2 regions of the Streptomyces sp. NPDC057136 genome follow, and region 1 is predicted to be linked to the other one. Evidence: riboswitches for the same ligand, from Rfam matches in the RefSeq annotation. Region 1 holds a riboswitch; the other holds the start of a gene.
What was found. Region 1 has a riboswitch for glycine ahead of gcvT (glycine cleavage system aminomethyltransferase GcvT). Riboswitches for the same ligand answer to the same signal wherever they lie in the genome.

Region 1 (8,965 bases):
CATGGCGTGTTTGCCGATGACGACCGGCTCGCTCAGGCCCTTGGCCCGGGCGGTACGGATGTAGTCCTCGCCCATGACTTCGAGCATGGTGGCCCGGGTGATGCGGGCGTACATCGCCGCATACAGGAAGGCGAGAGTGACCCAGGGCAGCAACATGCCCTGGAACCAGCCGCCGACACTGTCCCCGATGGGCACGTATCCGGAGTCGATCCAGCCGAGTCCGTAGTCGAAGACCGCGAGGGAGACCATGGCGGTGAAGTAGATCGGCAGCGAGACGCCCGCGAGCGCGACGACCATGGCCGAACGGTCCCACGTCGTGCCCCGCTTGAGGGCGGAGAGCACACCGGCCGCGACACCGAAGAGCAGCCACAGGACGGCCGCGCCGAGCGCGAGCGTCATGGTGACCGGAAGACGGTCGGTGAGCACCGGCCAGATGGCCTGCTCGCTGCGGAAGGAGTAGCCGAAGCAGGGCATGGCGCAGTTCGTGACGTCGCCGCCCGAGGCGTAGGTACGCCCGACGAAGATGCCCTTGAAGAACTCCATGACCTGGATGAGGATCGGTTCGTCCAGCGCGAGCTTCTGCCGGATGCCTTCCACTGCCGCCGCGTCCGAGGTCTTGCCCACGTACATCGTGGCGGGGTCGACGCCGGTCCACTGGGGGATGAGGAAGAAAATGCAGAAGACCACCACGACGATGACCACAAGCATTACTGCGACGGCCATGAGCCGCCTGATGAGGTATGTGAGCACTGCTCTCGGCCCGGCGGGGGACCGCGGGCCACCGGAGGTCGTCCGATGGCCCGCGGCGCACCGCTCCGGCCTTCACCTGCCTTTCGTGCCGTACGGCGGGTGTGCCGGTGTGGTGGTTACTTCACAACGCCCAGGCTGGCGAAGTCGTACGTACCGCTGTAGGCGTCCGTCGTGTAGACGTTCGTCAGTCGCGGGGAGCGCCAGTTGATGAACTTCTCGAAGACGAAGGGCAGGTAGTACGCGCCCTCCATCACCTGGTGGTTGATCTCCGTGGAGATGGCCTTCTTCTTCTCCGCGTCGAGCTCGACGGAGAACTTGTCGAAGTTGGCGTCGATCGCCTTGTCGTCGATCATGGCGAAGTTGTTGTTGCCGCTCTCGAGGATGTAGCTGCTGTCCCAGAGGGGCGCGCCATAACCCTGGACCGAGGGGAAGTCCGGTCCCCAGCCCATGATGATGATTCCGTAGTTCTTCTTCTTGACCACGGACGGGTTACCGATGATGCCCGAAGTCTGCGAACCGTCGAACTTGTCGATGTCGACCTTGATGCCGATCTTGCCGAGCGACGCCTGGAGCGACTCGGCGGTGGCGACCTCGACCGGCTTGTTGTTACGCACGGCGATCGTGGTGGAGAACCCGTCGGGCTTGCCACAGGCCTTCAGCGCGGCCTTGGCCTTGGCGGTGTCCGGCGCACCGTCGTTGGCGGAGGTGCCGTACGGGTCGTACTTCTGGCCCTCGGAGCCGGGCACCGACGGGGGCAGCATGTTGGTGCCGATGTCGCCACCGGCGACCGGGCCGCCGCGCGCGGTCTGGAGCGACTTGTGGTCGGCTCCGTAGATGACGGCCTTGCGGCAGTCGATGTTGTCGAACGGCGCGACGTTCTGCGGGAAGACCGCGTAACGGATGTAGCCCGAGACCGGGTTGTCCAGGTTCTCCTTGTGCTCCTTCAGCGCCTTGATACGGCCCTGCGGGGAGAGACCCGTCTGGTTGATGTCCAGGTCGAAGTCGCCGGCGATCAGGCGGTTGTCCATGTCGTCCGCGTTGGAGAACAGGTTCAGCGTGATCTTGTCCGGGAGCGCCTTGCGGACCGGGTCCGAGGCCTGCTTCCAGTTCGTGTTGCGGACCAGCACCACGGACTTGCCCGGCGAGTACGACTCGAACTTGTACGGGCCGGAAGAGAACGGCTTCAGGCCGTACTTCGACTTGGTGTCCTTGTCCTGACGGACCGGCGAGGACGAGGTCAGCGCCAGGATCTCCTCGAAGTCCGAGTTCGCCGTCGGAAGCTTGAAGATGATGGTCTTCTCGTCCGGCGTCTCGATGGCCTTCAGGCCCAGCTTGTCCTTCGAGGTGTCCTTGTACGGACCCTTGTACTCGCCCTTGGGGTCGAGGATGTCACGCAGGTAGACCGGGCCACCGGACAGCACGTCCTGCGCCCACTGGCGCTCGATGCCGTACTTGATGTCCTGGGAGGTGATCGGCTTGCCGTCCTCCCACGTGACGCCGTCGCGCAGGGTGTACGTGTAGGTCTTGCCGCCGTCCGTGATCTTGGCGCGCTCGGTGGCGAGGTCCGGCGTCAGCTCGGCTCCGGCCTTGCCCGGCTCGGCCTTGCCGGTGACCAGCTGGCGGCTGTAGTAGCGCATGAAGTTCCACACGAAGCCGTAGTAGCCACGCGTGGTGTCCCAGGAGTCGGCGTCCTGGGCACCGGCGAACTTCAGCGTGCCGCCCTTCTTCGCCGAGGCGTTGGCGACCTTGTTGTTGGCCGCGTCGAAGCCGGCCGCCGAACCGCCCTTGTCCTTGCCGTCCTTGCCGTCATCACCGCCGCCGCACGCCGCGGTGGAGAGCAGCGCCGCGACCACGGCAGCAGCGGCCACTGCCTGCTTGCGCCGTGCGTTCCGTCGGGTAGTCACGATTCGGATCCTCCGTGTGTAGAAGCGGCCCGTGCGGTGCACGGGCTCCGCGGGGTACGGCAGTCAGCGGGAGCCCTTCGGGTCGAGCGCATCACGTACGCCGTCGCCGAAGAGGTTGAAGGAGAGCACGGTGATGAAGATGGCCACACCCGGGACGACCATGTACATCGGGTCGGCCTCGTAGTAGCTCAGAGCCGCGGACAGCATCTCGCCCCAGGAGGCGGAGGGCGGCTTCACTCCGACACCCAGGAAGCTCAGGGCCGCCTCGGTGAGGATGTTGGTCGGGATCATCATCGTGGCGTACACGATGATGGGCGCGACGAGGTTGGGCAGGAGCTCCTTGAAGAGGATGTAGATCCGCCCGGCCCCGAGGCTGCGGGCGGCGTCCACGTACTCCCGCTCGCGCAGGGACAGCGTCTGGCCGCGGACGACCCGGCCGACGTACGGCCAGCCGAAGAATCCGATGACCAGGATCATCACGAAGAGCCGGACTCCGGTACCGGTCAGACCCAGCATCTCGTTCGGCATGACGGAGACCAGCGCGATGATGAAGAGGAGCTGCGGGAAGGCGAGCAGCATGTCCATCACGCGGCTGATGATCGTGTCCAGCCAGCCGCCGAAGAAGCCCGCGAGTACACCGAGGATGGTGCCCAGCACGATGGCGACCACGGCGGAGGCGAAGCCGACGAGCAGCGAGACCTGGGCGCCGTAGACGATGCGGGCGAAGATGTCGCGGCCGCTGACCGGCTCGATCCCGAGCAGATGCTCCGAGCTCATCCCGCCGAACGATCCGATGGGCGTGGAGAAGAGAGGGTCGATCAGTTCTTCGTGGCGCTCGTACGGCGACTGCCCGACCAGACTCGTGATCAGCGGCGCCAGCACGGCGACGAGGACGAGCACCAGCACCACGACGCCCCCGCCGAGGGCCAGCTTGTCCCGCTTCAGACGCTCCCAGGCGATACGGCCCAGGGAGCGGCCTTGCACCGCCTTCTCCGGGACGCCGGCCTCGAATCCCGCCGTCGGGGCCGCTTCCGTTGTCGGCTCGTGAAGTGGTGCCGTCATCGTGCCAGGGACCCCTCTCAACCGGCGGTGGCCGGTACACACTTGCCGCTGTGGCGGCTTGATCAGTCCGTTTGTGTTCAGGGACGGAACATCCCTTGTTGCGGGAGTCTTCATCGGGGCCGCGACAGGTTGCCAGACTTGGCGGTGAATGGATGCCTAACCGTGATGCACCAGGACCGATCCGTTATCCGGACGCACGTGAACGCCCCCCGGACACAGGGAGGTTGGCGTGGATTAGGGTACGGACCACCGCCAACGCCGCGTTGGGTGGCACCAGCAATCAGAGGGGGTGAAATGCAACTCGCCCCCCGATTGGGGGCGAAACGGCCGGATGGCCCCTAGAAGGCGCGCGGGGCCGTGCCTGCGGCCGGCGGGTAGCCGTATCCGGGCGCGGCGGGCGGCTGTCCGGCCGGGGCGTGTGCCTCGCGGTCGTAGAACGGCCGGGCGTTGGCGCGCAGCCACATCGCGACGGGGTCGTACTCGTCGGACATGGAGACGGTGGAGACGGGCAGGCCGTCGGGAACCGCTCCGATCGACTGCTGCATCATCGCGCGCACGGCGTCGACGGAGGGCCGGCCGGTGTCGTAGAGATCGAGGCCGATCGCGAGATACGGGACGCCGAGCGCGGGCTGCACCCAGGCGCGGCGCAACGAGCGGACGGCCGGGGTGCGGTGGGCGTTCTGGGTGAGCATGGCGTAGAACTGCGGGATCTCGATGGCGGGCTCGGAGAGCCGCAGCGGTCCCGCGGGCATCCGGTCGAGGCCGGTGGCGATCCGGCGCAGGTCGAGCCAGGGGATGCCGACGCCGCCGCCCGGGGCGTGCGGGTTGAGCCAGATCCCCCAGCGGTCGGGGAAGAGCGCGCGGGCGATGTCACGTCCGGTGACCAGCTCGTGGGCGCGGTTCCAGCCGCTGGCCGAGAGCTCCTGGGCGGAGGTCACGCAGGGGGCGTAGCCCAGCCCGTCGACCTCCATGTTCCCGTACTGGGCGTCGGGGGAGCCCGCGGTGCCGTGCCAGAGGAGCATCCAGACCCGGCCGTCGGTGAGGGCCTGGAGAAGAGCTTCGTACGCGTCGTAACGCCCGGGCGTCACCTGGCCCAGCATGTGCTCGATCTGCCCGGCCGCCGCGGTGCCTGACGCGCTCACCCTGGGTCCCGCCCCTCATCGATCCGCTGTGTCGCCCCGCCACTTCCGGGCACACGGGTGCGACCCCGCCATGCCATCAAACCAGCTTATGCCTCGCTTCTGACACCGACTTGACGACGGTCGGTGTCCTGCGCGCCGGATCGGCGTCGGTCGCCCTGGTGGATCAGTGTCCGTCGCGCCGGTAGAAGGGACGTATCTTCTCGCGCATCCAGTCCCCGACGGGGTCCTGCGCCACGTCGAGCAGGACGAGATTGACCGGCCAGGGCGGCTGGACCCGGCCGAGCGCACGGCCGAGTGCGTCCATCGGGGCGCTCTGCCCGGCGCCGTCCCAGGTGGCGAACTCGACACCGACGAAGAGGACCGGGTCGCCGCCCTCGATGCTTGCCAGCGCCCGGCGGGCGGTGCTCACGACGCCGGTCGCCTGGAATTCGCCGGACACCGCGGCGAGGAAGTCGACGGGGTCCTCCTGCCAGTCCGGCTCGTGGAGCGTGACCCGGCCGCCGCCGGCGGGACCGTCCAGCGGGGTGCGGCCCGCCCGGCACAGTTCGGCGACGGCGGGCGGTGGCAGGGGCAGGCCGACGGCGCCGCCCGGGTTCACGGCGATGCCGACCTGCGGGGGCAGGCCGCGGGCGAACTCGCGGGCGGGCGCCACGGCGAAGGAGAGGTGGGTGCCGACGCACAGCAGGAACTGGGCCTCGGAGCTGTACACGGGGACGTACGCGGCGCCGTCGATGTCCATCATCGGCAGATCGAGGTCGGCGGCGGCGGGATTGCCGCCGTTGGGCAGCGGCACCCAGAGCCGGCTGCGGCCGAGCACTTCGAGCAGCCGGCCGCCCGCTTCCGGGACGCCGAGGGAGGCGACCAGTACTTCTTCGAGCTCGTTGGCCGGCCAGCCATGGTGCGGCTGCGTCTCGAACGGCGCCGGATTGTCCACTGGTCCCCTGCTTCCCCTTCTTGTCCTGCCTTGCGGCAGCGATCGTAGACGAGCGGCGCCCACCGACCGGGCGAGAGGACCTACGTCCGTGCGAACGAGATCCGGTCGAGTGCGTCCGCGGCCTCGCGGTCCAGCAGCACCGCCGAGGCGCATCCCGCCGGGAGCAGCCCGGTCTCGGTATCGCGCATCAGCCTGCCGACCGAGCGCCGGTGGCGGGCGAAGGCGTAGCCGGAGACTCCGCGTCCGCGCTCCCGCTGGCCCTCCCTGGCCACCTCGGGGGTGACGTCGAGCAGCACGAGGTGCAGGATGCGGCCCCGGCGCCGGGCGTCCCGGGCCAGCCAGCGCCGTACCCAGGTCTGCGTACCGCAGTCGTGGACCACGACGGCCTCACCGGAACGCAGGGCCTGCCAGAGCCCGGTGTAATGGGCGGCCCTCACGAGAGGGCGATAGAGGGCGTACGGGAGTAAACGCGGCAGGGCGCGGGCCCAGCGGTCCCTGGTGTCCTGGGAGTCGATCGCCCGGTCCGTCACGGTGCGGCGGATCAGGGTCGACTTGCCGCTGCCGGGCAGCCCGGAGACGACCACCACATCGCCCGCGGCGAAGTCCAGGCTGCGCGGGCTGCGCCCGTCCCGGCTGCGCAGATCGCGCACGACGGGTGCGTGCGTGCCCAGCACCTCGCGGACGGGCGCCGCCTGCTGCGGCGGCACCGCGCCGTGCGCGACCCCCGCGGTCGTCGCGTAACGCTGCAACGTCATCGCCTCCCCGTGTCCGGTGACCCACGTCTGCCCAAGAAGTGTAAAGAAATGGTAATGCGGCACAACCCGGCTCACCGGCCCTTATCCGTCGGGACCGGACGCCCCACTCTCCCGTACGGCGTGCGATGATGACCCCGCCAACTGCATACCGGCCGTTTGAATCCGCGCGGGAGAGTTCCGGACACTGTGTGTGCCGGGCGCCGAAGGAGCAAGTTCCTCCCTTGAATCTCTCAGGCCCCGTACCGCGTGGATGAGGCAGATCTGAAAAGCGAGCCGTTCCGCGGCTCCACCCAAGGTGCAAGCCGACCTCTGTAGGGACGACCCCTTCAGGGCCTCTCGGCGAACCTCTCAGGTTCCGATGACAGATGGGGAGGGATCGTCCTCTGTCGTCATGCCCTGGAGCCATATCCATGAGCACTGCCCCGAGCACTGCCCCCCGTCATACCGCGCTGGATGCCCTGCACCGTTCGCTGGGCGCGACCATGACCGACTTCGCGGGCTGGGACATGCCGCTGCGCTACGCCAGTGAGCGCGACGAGCACAACGCCGTACGCACCAGGGCCGGTCTCTTCGACCTGTCGCACATGGGCGAGATCACGGTCAAGGGCCCGCAGGCCGTCAACCTGCTGAACCACGCGCTCGTCGGCAACATCGGCACGATCGGCCTCGGCCGCGCCCGCTACACCATGATCTGCCGCGAAGACGGCGGAATCCTGGACGACCTGATCGTGTACCGCCTGGCCGAGACCGAGTACATGGTGGTCGCCAACGCGGGCAACGCGCAGATCGTCCTCGACGCGATCACCGAGCGTGCCGCCGGTTTCGACGCCGTCGTACGGGACGACCGTGACGCGTACGCGCTGATCGCCGTCCAGGGCCCGGAGTCCCCCGGCATCCTCAAGTCCGTCACGGACGCCGACCTCGACGGACTCAAGTACTACGCGGGCCTGCCCGGCACCGTCGCCGGCGTCCCCGCGCTGATCGCCCGTACCGGCTACACCGGCGAGGACGGCTTCGAGCTCTTCGTCGCCCCCGAGCACGCCGAGCAGTTGTGGAAGGCCCTCACCGAGGCCGGCGCCCCTGTCGGCCTGATCCCGTGCGGGCTCTCCTGCCGCGACACGCTGCGCCTGGAGGCGGGCATGCCGCTGTACGGGCACGAGCTGACCACCGCGCTGACCCCGTTCGACGCGGGTCTCGGCCGGGTCGTGAAGTTCGAGAAGGAGGGCGACTTCGTCGGGCGCGGGGCCCTCCAGGCCGCGGCCGAGCGCGCCGAGACCGCTCCCCCGCGCAAGCTCGTCGGCCTGATCGCCGAGGGCCGCCGGGTCCCCCGCGCCGGCTTCCAGGTGGTGGCCGACGGCAAGGTCATCGGCGAGGTCACCTCCGGTGCCCCGTCGCCCACGCTGGGCAAGCCGATCGCCATGGCGTACGTGGACGCGGCGCACGCCGCGCCCGGCACCGCGGGCGTCGGAGTCGACATCCGGGGCACCCACGAGCCGTACGAGGTCGTGGCCCTGCCGTTCTACAAGCGCCAGAAGTGATATCCGGGACATCCCGGCGTTCCTGGCGTGACGCAGTTGCGTCTCACACCGTAAGACCACCGTTCATCAGCACTCCCCCGCGTACAGGAGAATTCAGGTCATGAGCAACCCCCAGCAGCTGCGGTACAGCAAGGAGCACGAGTGGCTGTCGGCCGTCGAGGACGGTGTGGCCACGATCGGCATCACCGAATTCGCCGCCAACGCGCTCGGTGACGTCGTCTACGCCCAGCTCCCCGAGGTCGGTGACACGGTGACCGCGGGCGAGACCTGCGGCGAGCTGGAGTCGACCAAGTCGGTCAGCGACCTGTACTCGCCGGTCACCGGCGAGGTCACCGCGGCGAACCAGGACGTCGTGGACGACCCGTCGCTGGTGAACTCCGCTCCCTTCGAGGGCGGCTGGCTGTTCAAGGTACGCGTCGCGGACGAGCCGAAGGACCTGCTCTCCGCCGACGAGTACACCGAGTTCTCCGGCAACTGAGACCCAAGGGATCCCCTGATGTCGCTTCTCAACTCCTCCCTCCACGAGCTGGACCCGGACGTCGCCGCCGCTGTCGACGCCGAGCTCCACCGTCAGCAGTCCACCCTCGAAATGATCGCCTCGGAGAACTTCGCTCCGGTCGCGGTCATGGAGGCGCAGGGCTCCGTCCTCACCAACAAGTACGCCGAGGGCTACCCGGGCCGCCGCTACTACGGTGGCTGTGAGCACGTCGACGTCGTCGAGCAGATCGCGATCGACCGCATCAAGGCGCTGTTCGGCGCCGAGGCCGCGAACGTCCAGCCGCACTCGGGTGCGCAGGCCAATGCCGCGGCGATGTTCGCGCTGCTGAAGCCGGGCGACACGATCATGGGCCTGAGCCTGGCCCACGGCGGTCACCTGACC
Region 2 (8,965 bases), on a different contig from region 1:
CCAAGGAGCGCGAAGAGCTCATCGACCGTATCGATGCGGAGACCACCGCGGCCGACGCCCTCGAGTCCGACGTCGAGGAGCTGCGCACGGACGTGGGCGAGCGGCAGCGCAGGGCCCTCGAACAGCACGGTGGCGACCAGGGCGAGCTGGTCGCGCTGCTCTCCGGCGCGACCGCGGTCGAAGGACCCGGGGTGAAGCTCGTCGTCGACGACGCCGAGGACACCGACCAGGGCGGTGGCGGGCCGCGTGAGTCGACGGGCTTCGCCGACACCGGGCGGGTACGGGACCGGGACATGCAACGGGTCGTCAACGGCCTCTGGCAGTCCGGTGCCGAGGCGGTCGCCATCAACGGACAGCGGCTGACCGCACTTTCGGCGATCCGCGCGGCGGGCGACGCCATACTGGTCGACAACCGACCACTCGTACCGCCGTACACCGTGCTCGCGGTGGGGGACGGCAAGAGGCTGAGCACAGCGTTCCAGGACAGTGCTGACGGTCAGTATCTCCACGCGCTCCAGGAGAGTTTCGACATCCGTACCAGCATTTCCGATCAGGAGAAGCTGCGCCTGCCCGCTGCGCCGAGCCTGATCGTGCGCACAGCAGAGCCGAAGGCCGCAGACACCGGCAGTGGTGCGGCAGATACAGGGAAGGGCACATCGTGATCGCCGTACTGGGCCTCGTCGTGGGAGTCGTGGTCGGACTGTTGGTCCGGCCCGAGGTGCCGGCGGTGGTCGAGCCCTACCTGCCGATCGCCGTCGTCGCCGCGCTTGACGCCGTCTTCGGTGGCCTGCGGGCCATGCTGGACGGAATCTTCGTGGACAAGGTCTTCGTGGTCTCGTTCCTCTCGAACGTGGTGGTAGCCGCTCTGATCGTGTTCCTCGGCGACAAACTGGGTGTCGGGGCCCAGCTCTCCACCGGTGTGGTGGTGGTGCTCGGCATCCGGATCTTCTCCAACGCCGCCGCAATCCGCCGGCACGTCTTCCGGGCTTGAGGCCGATGAGTAACGAAGCAACCCCCAGCGGCGAGGAGCGCACCGGCGAGCAGCCGGTCGACGCACCCGCACCCAAGGTGCTCTCCGGGCGCCAGCGGCTGATGGCCGGGCTCTGGCCGCCACGGGTCAGCCGCGCCCAACTCATCGTCGCCCTGCTGCTGTTCGTCCTCGGGCTGGGGCTGGCCATCCAGGTCAGGTCGAACAGCGACAACAGTGCGCTGCGGGGCGCCCGCCAGGAGGACCTGGTCCGTATCCTCGACGAGGTCGACGACCGGACCCAGCGGCTCGAGGACGAGAAACAGCGTCTCGACGATCAGCGCACGGAGCTCGAGAACAGCTCCGACCAGGCGGAAGAGGCCCGGAAACAGACACTCGAGAAGGAACGGCAGCTCGGTATCCTCGCGGGCACCGTGGCGGCGCACGGCCCCGGCATCCTGCTGACCATCAGCGACCCGAGCGGCGCGGTCGAGGCGGACATGCTGCTCGACGCCATTCAGGAGCTGCGGGCGGCCGGTGCCGAGGCGATCGAGGTCGACGGTGTCCGTGTGGTGGCCAGTACGTACTTCTCCGGTGACGGGGGAGCGATTGAGGTCGACGGCCGCAAGATCGCGCCACCGTACGAGTTCAAGGTCATCGGCAAGCCGCAGGACCTGGAGCCGGCACTGAACATCCCCGGCGGAGTCGTGCAGACGCTGGAGAAGGAGCAGGCCACCGCTCAGGTGGAACGGGCCGACGACATCGTCGTGGATGCCTTGCGACCGCCGAAGCGGCCTGGCTACGCTCGGTCGTCGCCCCAGTGAGGCCGTGGCGCATGGGCGCAGGGGGACACGGGGATGAGGTTCCGGGGGGTCGGCGCATCGTATTCGTGGCGCGTGGTGGAAACTGTCGAGTGGCTACGGACGTTGTGAAGATGTCCGGGTCGGCAGGTGTGTTCATTCAGGGTTCGTCCTGCCCCACGGGCGGGTCTATGTCGGTCAAGGGGAAACGCCCGTGAAGTTGTTTGCGAAGTTGTTCGGAAAGAGTGCACGCGAGGACAGCAACAGCGCTGCCCGCCACCGCGCTCCGCGGCATGGCCAGGGCGAGGAGCAGGGCGTGGACCGCCCGCTCTTCCGTGACGAAGTGTCCGGTTCCGCCGGTGACATTTCGGGCGCGCCCGGCGCGTCGTCTGTTGACCCTGCCGGTGCCGGACGCATAGGTTTCGGTGAACCATCAGCCTCAAGTACGGGTGGAGGGTTTACCCACGCCCCGGAGGGTTCCTCCATGCCGGTTTGCGCGAGGTGCGGGCATCGCAACGCCGAGGCCAGCCGATTCTGTTCCAACTGCGGTGCGCCACTGAGGGGCGGGGTGCCGGAGCGGGCTTCCGAGACGACGTCGACCATCTCGATCTCCGGTCTCGAGGCGTACGAGGCGGAGGCTACGGGTCAGACCATGCTTCCCTCGCTGTCGCCGGAGGCCCAGGCCGCCGTCGACGCGCTCCCGGCGGGTTCCGCGCTGCTGGTGGTGCGCCGAGGTCCGAACTCGGGCAGCCGATTCCTCCTGGACGGCGACCTGACGACGGCGGGCCGTCACCCGCAGAGCGACATCTTCCTCGACGACGTGACCGTGTCGCGGCGTCATGTCGAGTTCCGCAGGAACCCCGACGGTAGTTTCACGGTGGGGGATGTAGGCAGCCTCAATGGCACGTATGTCAACCGTGAGCGCATTGATTCCGTTCCGCTGACCAACGGCGACGAAGTCCAGATCGGCAAGTACCGGCTGGTCTTCTACGCGAGCCAGCGGGGCGTGTGACCCTCCCCCGGGCTCCGTCCGGGGGGACCCCAGGAAGGTCCATGCTGCCAACATCCATGGGCGGTGCCGGTCACGGCACCGCCGCTGCGGACGAGCGAGCCATGAGCATCGGCACGGTGCTCCTTCAGCTGCGCGACGAGTTTCCGGAAGTCACCATCTCCAAGATCCGGTTCCTGGAGACCGAAGGGCTGATCGAGCCGCAGCGGACTCCTTCCGGATACCGGAAGTTCAGCTCCGCCGATGTCGAGCGGCTGGCTCAGGTCCTGCGGATGCAGCGGGACCACTACCTTCCGCTCAAGGTCATCCGCGGTCATCTGGACGCCCTGGCCCGAGGTGAGAACGTCGCCCTGTCGGCCGCCGGAGGCCAGCGGGATCTCGGTGACGGTTCCTGGGGCTCCGACCCGGACCGGGCGACAGCGGCCAGGATCGGGCGTTCCGAGCTCCTTGCCGCCGCCGAGGTCACCGAGGACCAGCTCGACGAGTGGGAGTCGTACGGGCTGATCTCGTCCACTCGGGAAGGCGCCTACGACGCCGAGATGGTCACCGTGGCAAAACTTGTGGCGGATCTGGGCCGATTCGGCCTGGAACCTCGGCATCTGAGGGCCATGCGAGCGGCCGCGGATCGTGAGGCGGGGCTCGTCGAGCAGGTGGTGGCGCCCCTGCGCCGGCACAGGAATCCGCAGACCAGAGCCCATGCCGAGGCCACCGCGAAAGAGCTGGCCGAGCTCTCCGTACGGCTTCACTCGGCGCTTGTGCAGACGGCTCTCGGCATCCGGCTCCACTGACCTTGGCGGAGCCCGACTACCCAAACATGGCGAGCACGTCCTAGGGTTGCTGTGTGAACGAGCTCGACGTTGTGGGTGTCCGGGTGGAAATGCCCTCCAATCAACCGATCGTGCTCCTGCGTGAAGTGGGAGGCGACCGGTACCTCCCCATTTGGATCGGTCCCGGCGAGGCGACAGCGATCGCCTTCGCCCAGCAGGGCATGGCTCCGGCCAGGCCGCTGACCCATGATCTCTTCAAGGATGTGCTCGAGGCCGTGGGCCAGGAGCTCACCGAGGTCCGTATCACGGACCTCCGAGAAGGGGTCTTCTACGCGGAGCTGGTCTTCGCGAGCGGGGTCGAGGTGAGCGCGCGGCCGTCCGACGCCATAGCGCTCGCCCTGCGCACCGGCACGCCGATCTACGGCAGTGACGGGGTGCTGGACGATGCGGGGATCGCGATCCCTGACGAGCAGGAGGACGAGGTGGAGAAATTCCGCGAGTTCCTCGACCAGATCTCGCCGGAGGATTTCGATACCAATAGCCAGTGACTGTCCTGCAGGGGTGCTGTCAGCGCATCCGACAAGCCGTTCCCGGTAGCGAGTCACGGGAAACCACCCTCTGGGTGATTATCACTCGGCGTGCCGAGTGTGGCGATCGTTGACGCACCCCGAGTGACTGCCTACCTTCGAGAGGGCAGGTCAAGGACGGAGGTCGGCGTGAGAAGCAGCGGCGACGGTACGGTGGCGGGCGGGCCGTATCCGCAGCAGGGCAGTGCAGCCGACCACACCATCAGGCAGCCGGTTCAACCGGTGGTGGCGGACGGCGTGACAGTGGTGGGCGACATCGGCTACCGGGGTCCGACCGCGTGCGCGGCGGCGGGCATCACCTATCGGCAGCTCGACTACTGGGCGCGTACGGGGCTGGTCGAGCCCAGTGTGCGTCCGGCATACGGGTCGGGGACCCAGCGCCTCTACAGTTTCCGGGACGTGGTCCTCCTCAAGATCGTGAAGCGATTCCTGGACACGGGCGTCGCTCTGCAGAACATCCGCAGCACGGTCCAGCATCTGAGGGCCCGCGGATTTCAGGATCTCGAACGTATGACGCTGATGAGCGACGGCGCGACGGTCTACGAGTGTTCCTCGCCCGACGAGGTCGTGAAGCTCCTCCAAGGCGGCCAGGGCGTCTTCGGTATCGCCGTCGGTGTTGTCTGGCGTGACGTGGACGCGGCCCTGTCCCAGCTGCACGGCGAGCGGGTCGATACGGGCGAGACACTGATCGGCAACAACCCCGCCGACGAACTGGCCAGGCGGCGCAACCGCGCCGGGTGAGCAGCGAGGGGCACTGCCCGGGCCCTCAGGGGCGCCGGGCAGGCCGATTGTCAGTGCCATGGGGCAGCATCGATTGATGTGAGAGCCGCGCCCACCATTCTGCATCTGGACATGGATGCCTTCTACGCCTCCGCGGAGCAGGCGGCGAAGCCGAGCCTGCGCGGCAAGCCGGTGGTGGTGGGCGGGCTCGGGCCGCGCGGGGTCGTGGCCACTGCCTCGTACGAGGCGCGGCGCTTCGGGGTCCACTCGGCGATGCCGATGGCGCAGGCCCGCAGGCTCGCGCCCAACGCCGCCTACCTGGTGCCGCGCTTCACCCTGTACAGGACGGTGAGCGACCAGGTGATGGGGCTCCTGGGGCGTATGTCGCCCCTGGTGGAGCCGCTCAGCCTGGACGAGGCGTTCGTCGATCTGGAGGCCGGAGGCGTCGCCGACGATTCGGCCTCGGCGCGCGGGATCGGCGAGCAGCTGCGTACGGCGATCAGGGACGTCACCGGACTCACCGGTTCCGTCGGTCTGGCCGGGTGCAAGATGCTCGCCAAGATCGCCTCGGAGGAGGCCAAGCCGGACGGGCTCGTACTCATCGAGCCGGGTAGCGAACGGGAACTCCTGGCGCCCATGTCCGTGCGCATCCTGCCGGGCGTCGGGCCGGCCACCGGAGACCATCTGCGACGGGCCGGGATGACGACCGTCCGCGATCTGGCCGATGCCGGTGAGGCGGAGCTCGTACGGCTGCTGGGCAAGGCGCACGGGGCCTCGCTGCACCTCATGGCTCTTGGGCACGACGACCGGCCCGTGGTGGCGGAGCGCGACACCAAGTCCGTGTCGGTCGAGGACACCTTCGATGTGGACCTGCACGACCGTGTGCGTGTCAGGACCGAGGTGGAACGGCTCGCGGACCGGTGTGTCCGACGGTTGCGGGCTGCGGAGCGCTCGGGGCGGACCGTCGTGCTGAAGGTGCGGCGCTACGACTTCTCGACGCTCACCCGCTCCGAGACGCTGCGGGGACCCACGGACGATCCCACCGTCATCAGGGAGGCCGCCGCACGGCTGCTGGAGGCCGTCGACACCACCGGGGGCGTGCGGCTGCTCGGAGTGGGCGTCACGGGGCTGGCGGACTTCACCCAGGAGGATCTGTTCGCGCAGGCCGCCGACGCGCTCAGCGCCGCCAAGGGCCCCGAGGGGACCGGCGCCGGTGAGGAGCAGGTGGAAGCCATCGAGGAAGCCGCTGAGGAGACCCCCGAGCAGCTCGCCGTACGGCGCTGGCCCTCGGGACACGACGTACGGCACGAGACCTACGGCCACGGTTGGGTCCAGGGCAGCGGCGTGGGCCGGGTAACGGTGCGCTTCGAGGAGCCGGGCGATCCCCCGGGCCGGGTGCGCACCTTCCGCATCGACGACCCGGAGCTTCAGCCGGCCGAGCCACTGCCGCTTGTGAAGGACCCCGTGGACTACTCCTCCTGGCCCGCCAGCCTGCCGAAGTCCCGGTCCGGAGCCGGCTCCTCGGGCGGCGAGTCCAGCCCGTAGTGGCGGTAGAGCTGCAGCTCCTGCTCCGGTGAGAGATGCCGTCCGACGCCGAAGTCCGGCGCGTCCTTGATCAACGCGCGGTCGAAGGGGACGCGCAGCGAGTCCTCGACGAATTCGCTCGGCTCCAGCGGAACGAAGGCATCCCTGCTGAAGAGCCCGGTACGGACGGCCGCCCACTCGGGCACACCGGTCGCGTCGTCGAGATAGACCTCATCCACCGTTCCGATCTTGGCGCCCTTGCGGTCGAATGCCTTGCGGCCGATCAGGCTGCGCGGATCGATATCGGTCTGCACGGTGCCTCCCATGGTCGCCACAACTGAGGGTGGTCCCCCCATTACTCCACAAGCACTACGAAAGTGCAGATCGGGGGCGTCGGCCACTCGAGACAGTCGGAGTGTGCCCGCTGGTACGCTGGCATTGGCTGCTGACCCCGTGCGGGAGAGTCCTTCGGTGAGACCCGGAGGGCGCCGAAGGAGCAAATCCTCCCCGGAATCTCTCAGGCCCCCGTACCGCACGGTTGAGGTCACTCTGGAAAGCAGGACGGGACTCGTACGGGCACATGCCGGCACGGGCCCCTTCCTCACCGACGGTGAAAGCCGGTTCGCCTTGGGCGGCCGGTGAAGCTCTCAGGTTGAGATGACAGAGGGGGAGGCCGTTCGGGCACCCACGCCGTGGTGCCCCTCGCAGGTCGTGACAGACCAGGAGGCCTCCATCATGACCCCCCGTCGCACTCCGCTCTCCCAGCTGGAGCAGGGCATTCCCTTCGAGCAGCGCCACATCGGGCCCGATGGCGAGGCTCAGGCGAAGATGCTCGCCCAGGTCGGCTATGGCTCCCTCGACGAGCTCACCGCCGCCGCGGTGCCCGACGTGATCAGGAGTGCCGAGGCGCTGCGGCTCCCCGCCGCCCGCACCGAGGCCGAGGTTCTGGCCGAGCTGCGCTCCCTCGCCGACCGCAACCAGGTGCTCGCCCCGATGATCGGGCTCGGCTACTACGGCACCTTCACCCCGCCGGTGATCCTCCGCAACGTCATGGAGAACCCGGCCTGGTACACGGCGTACACCCCGTACCAGCCAGAGATCTCCCAGGGCCGCCTCGAGGCGCTCCTCAACTTCCAGACCATGGTCGCCGAGCTGACCGGGCTGCCGACCTCGGGCGCCTCCCTGCTCGACGAGGGCACCGCCGCCGCCGAGGCCATGGCGCTGGCGCGGCGCGTCGGCAAGGTCAAGAACGGCGTCTTCCTGGTCGACGCGGACACCCTGCCGCAGACCGTCGCGGTGATAGAGACCCGTGCGGAGCCGACCGGTGTCGAGGTCGTCGTGGCCGACCTCGGTGAGGGCATCCCCGCGGACGTCGCCGAGCGCGGTGTCTTCGGCGTGCTGCTCCAGTACCCGGGCGCCTCCGGGGCCGTCCGGGACATCAAGCCCGTCATCGAGCAGGCCCACGAGCTCGGTGCGATCGTCACCGTCGCCGCCGACCTGCTGGCCCTGACCCTGCTCACCTCGCCCGGCGAGCTCGGCGCGGACATCGCGGTCGGCACCACGCAGCGTTTCGGTGTGCCGATGGGCTTCGGCGGACCGCACGCGGGCTTCATGGCCGTACGCGAGAAGTTCGCCCGCTCCCTGCCCGGCCGCCTGGTCGGTGTCTCCGTGGACGCGGACGGCAACAAGGCCTACCGCCTGGCCCTCCAGACCCGCGAGCAGCACATCCGCCGCGAGAAGGCCACCAGCAACATCTGTACCGCTCAGGTGCTCCTCGCGGTGATGGCCGGGATGTACGCCGTCTACCACGGCCCCGACGGGCTGCGGACGATCGCCCTGCGCACGCACCGCTACGCCACGATCCTCGCCGAGGGCCTGCGGGCCGCCGACGTCGATGTGGTGCACGGTTCCTACTTCGACACGATCACCGTGCGGGTTCCCGGCAAGGCCGCGGAGATCGTCGCGGATGCCCGTGAGCGCGGAGTGAACCTGCGGCTCGTCGACGGCGACCTGGTCTCGCTCGCCTGCGACGAGACCACGACCCGTACACAGATCGCCGCCGTCTGGGCCGCCTTCGGCGCCGACGGTGACATCGAGGCGCTGGACGCGGTTGCCGCCGACACGCTGCCCGAGGGGCTGCTGCGCACCGACTCGATCCTGACCCACCCCGTGTTCCACCAGCACCGTTCCGAGACGGCGATGCTGCGCTACCTGCGCAAGCTGGCCGACCGCGACTACGCGCTGGACCGCGGCATGATCCCGCTCGGCTCCTGCACCATGAAGCTGAACGCGACCACGGAGATGGAGTCGATCACCTGGCCCGAGTTCGGCGCGCTGCACCCCTTCGCGCCGGCCGAGCAGGCTCAGGGCTTTCTGACCCTGATCCGTGAGCTGGAGGAGCGCCTCGCCGAGGTCACGGGTTACGACGCCGTCTCCATCCAGCCGAACGCGGGCTCGCAGGGCGAGTTCGCCGGTCTGCTGGCCGTCCGCGCCTATCACCGGGCCAACGGCGACGAGCAGCGCACGGTCTGCCTGATCCCCTCGTCGGCGCACGGCACCAATGCCGCGAGCGCCGTGATGGCCGGCATGAC

Region 2: it holds a riboswitch for glycine, as region 1 does, so the genes downstream of both, gcvP (aminomethyl-transferring glycine dehydrogenase) here and gcvT (glycine cleavage system aminomethyltransferase GcvT) in region 1, are expected to answer to the same signal.

Annotation. Positions count from the first base shown of each region.
Region 1 covers NZ_JBHUUV010000003.1:68,237-77,201, forward strand. Annotated here, with positions in the region: gene ACFT7S_RS04775 (ABC transporter permease) at 1-750, opposite strand, end outside; gene ACFT7S_RS04780 (ABC transporter substrate-binding protein) at 867-2,654, opposite strand; gene ACFT7S_RS04785 (ABC transporter permease) at 2,718-3,716, opposite strand; gene ACFT7S_RS04790 (enhanced serine sensitivity protein SseB C-terminal domain-containing protein) at 4,055-4,858, opposite strand; gene ACFT7S_RS04795 (enhanced serine sensitivity protein SseB) at 5,022-5,792, opposite strand; gene ACFT7S_RS04800 (AAA family ATPase) at 5,873-6,547, opposite strand; glycine riboswitch at 6,705-6,802, shown strand; gene gcvT (glycine cleavage system aminomethyltransferase GcvT) at 6,958-8,085, shown strand; gene gcvH (glycine cleavage system protein GcvH) at 8,186-8,563, shown strand; gene glyA (serine hydroxymethyltransferase) at 8,582-8,965, shown strand, end outside.
Region 2 covers NZ_JBHUUV010000076.1:1,603-10,567, reverse strand. Annotated here, with positions in the region: gene ACFT7S_RS38210 (DUF881 domain-containing protein) at 1-662, shown strand, start outside; gene ACFT7S_RS38205 (small basic family protein) at 659-991, shown strand; gene ACFT7S_RS38200 (DUF881 domain-containing protein) at 997-1,791, shown strand; gene ACFT7S_RS38195 (FHA domain-containing protein) at 1,982-2,779, shown strand; gene ACFT7S_RS38190 (MerR family transcriptional regulator) at 2,821-3,564, shown strand; gene ACFT7S_RS38185 (bifunctional nuclease family protein) at 3,618-4,091, shown strand; gene ACFT7S_RS38180 (MerR family transcriptional regulator) at 4,260-4,871, shown strand; gene ACFT7S_RS38175 (DNA polymerase IV) at 4,950-6,395, shown strand; gene ACFT7S_RS38170 (PRC-barrel domain-containing protein) at 6,320-6,700, opposite strand; glycine riboswitch at 6,821-6,917, shown strand; gene gcvP (aminomethyl-transferring glycine dehydrogenase) at 7,110-8,965, shown strand, end outside.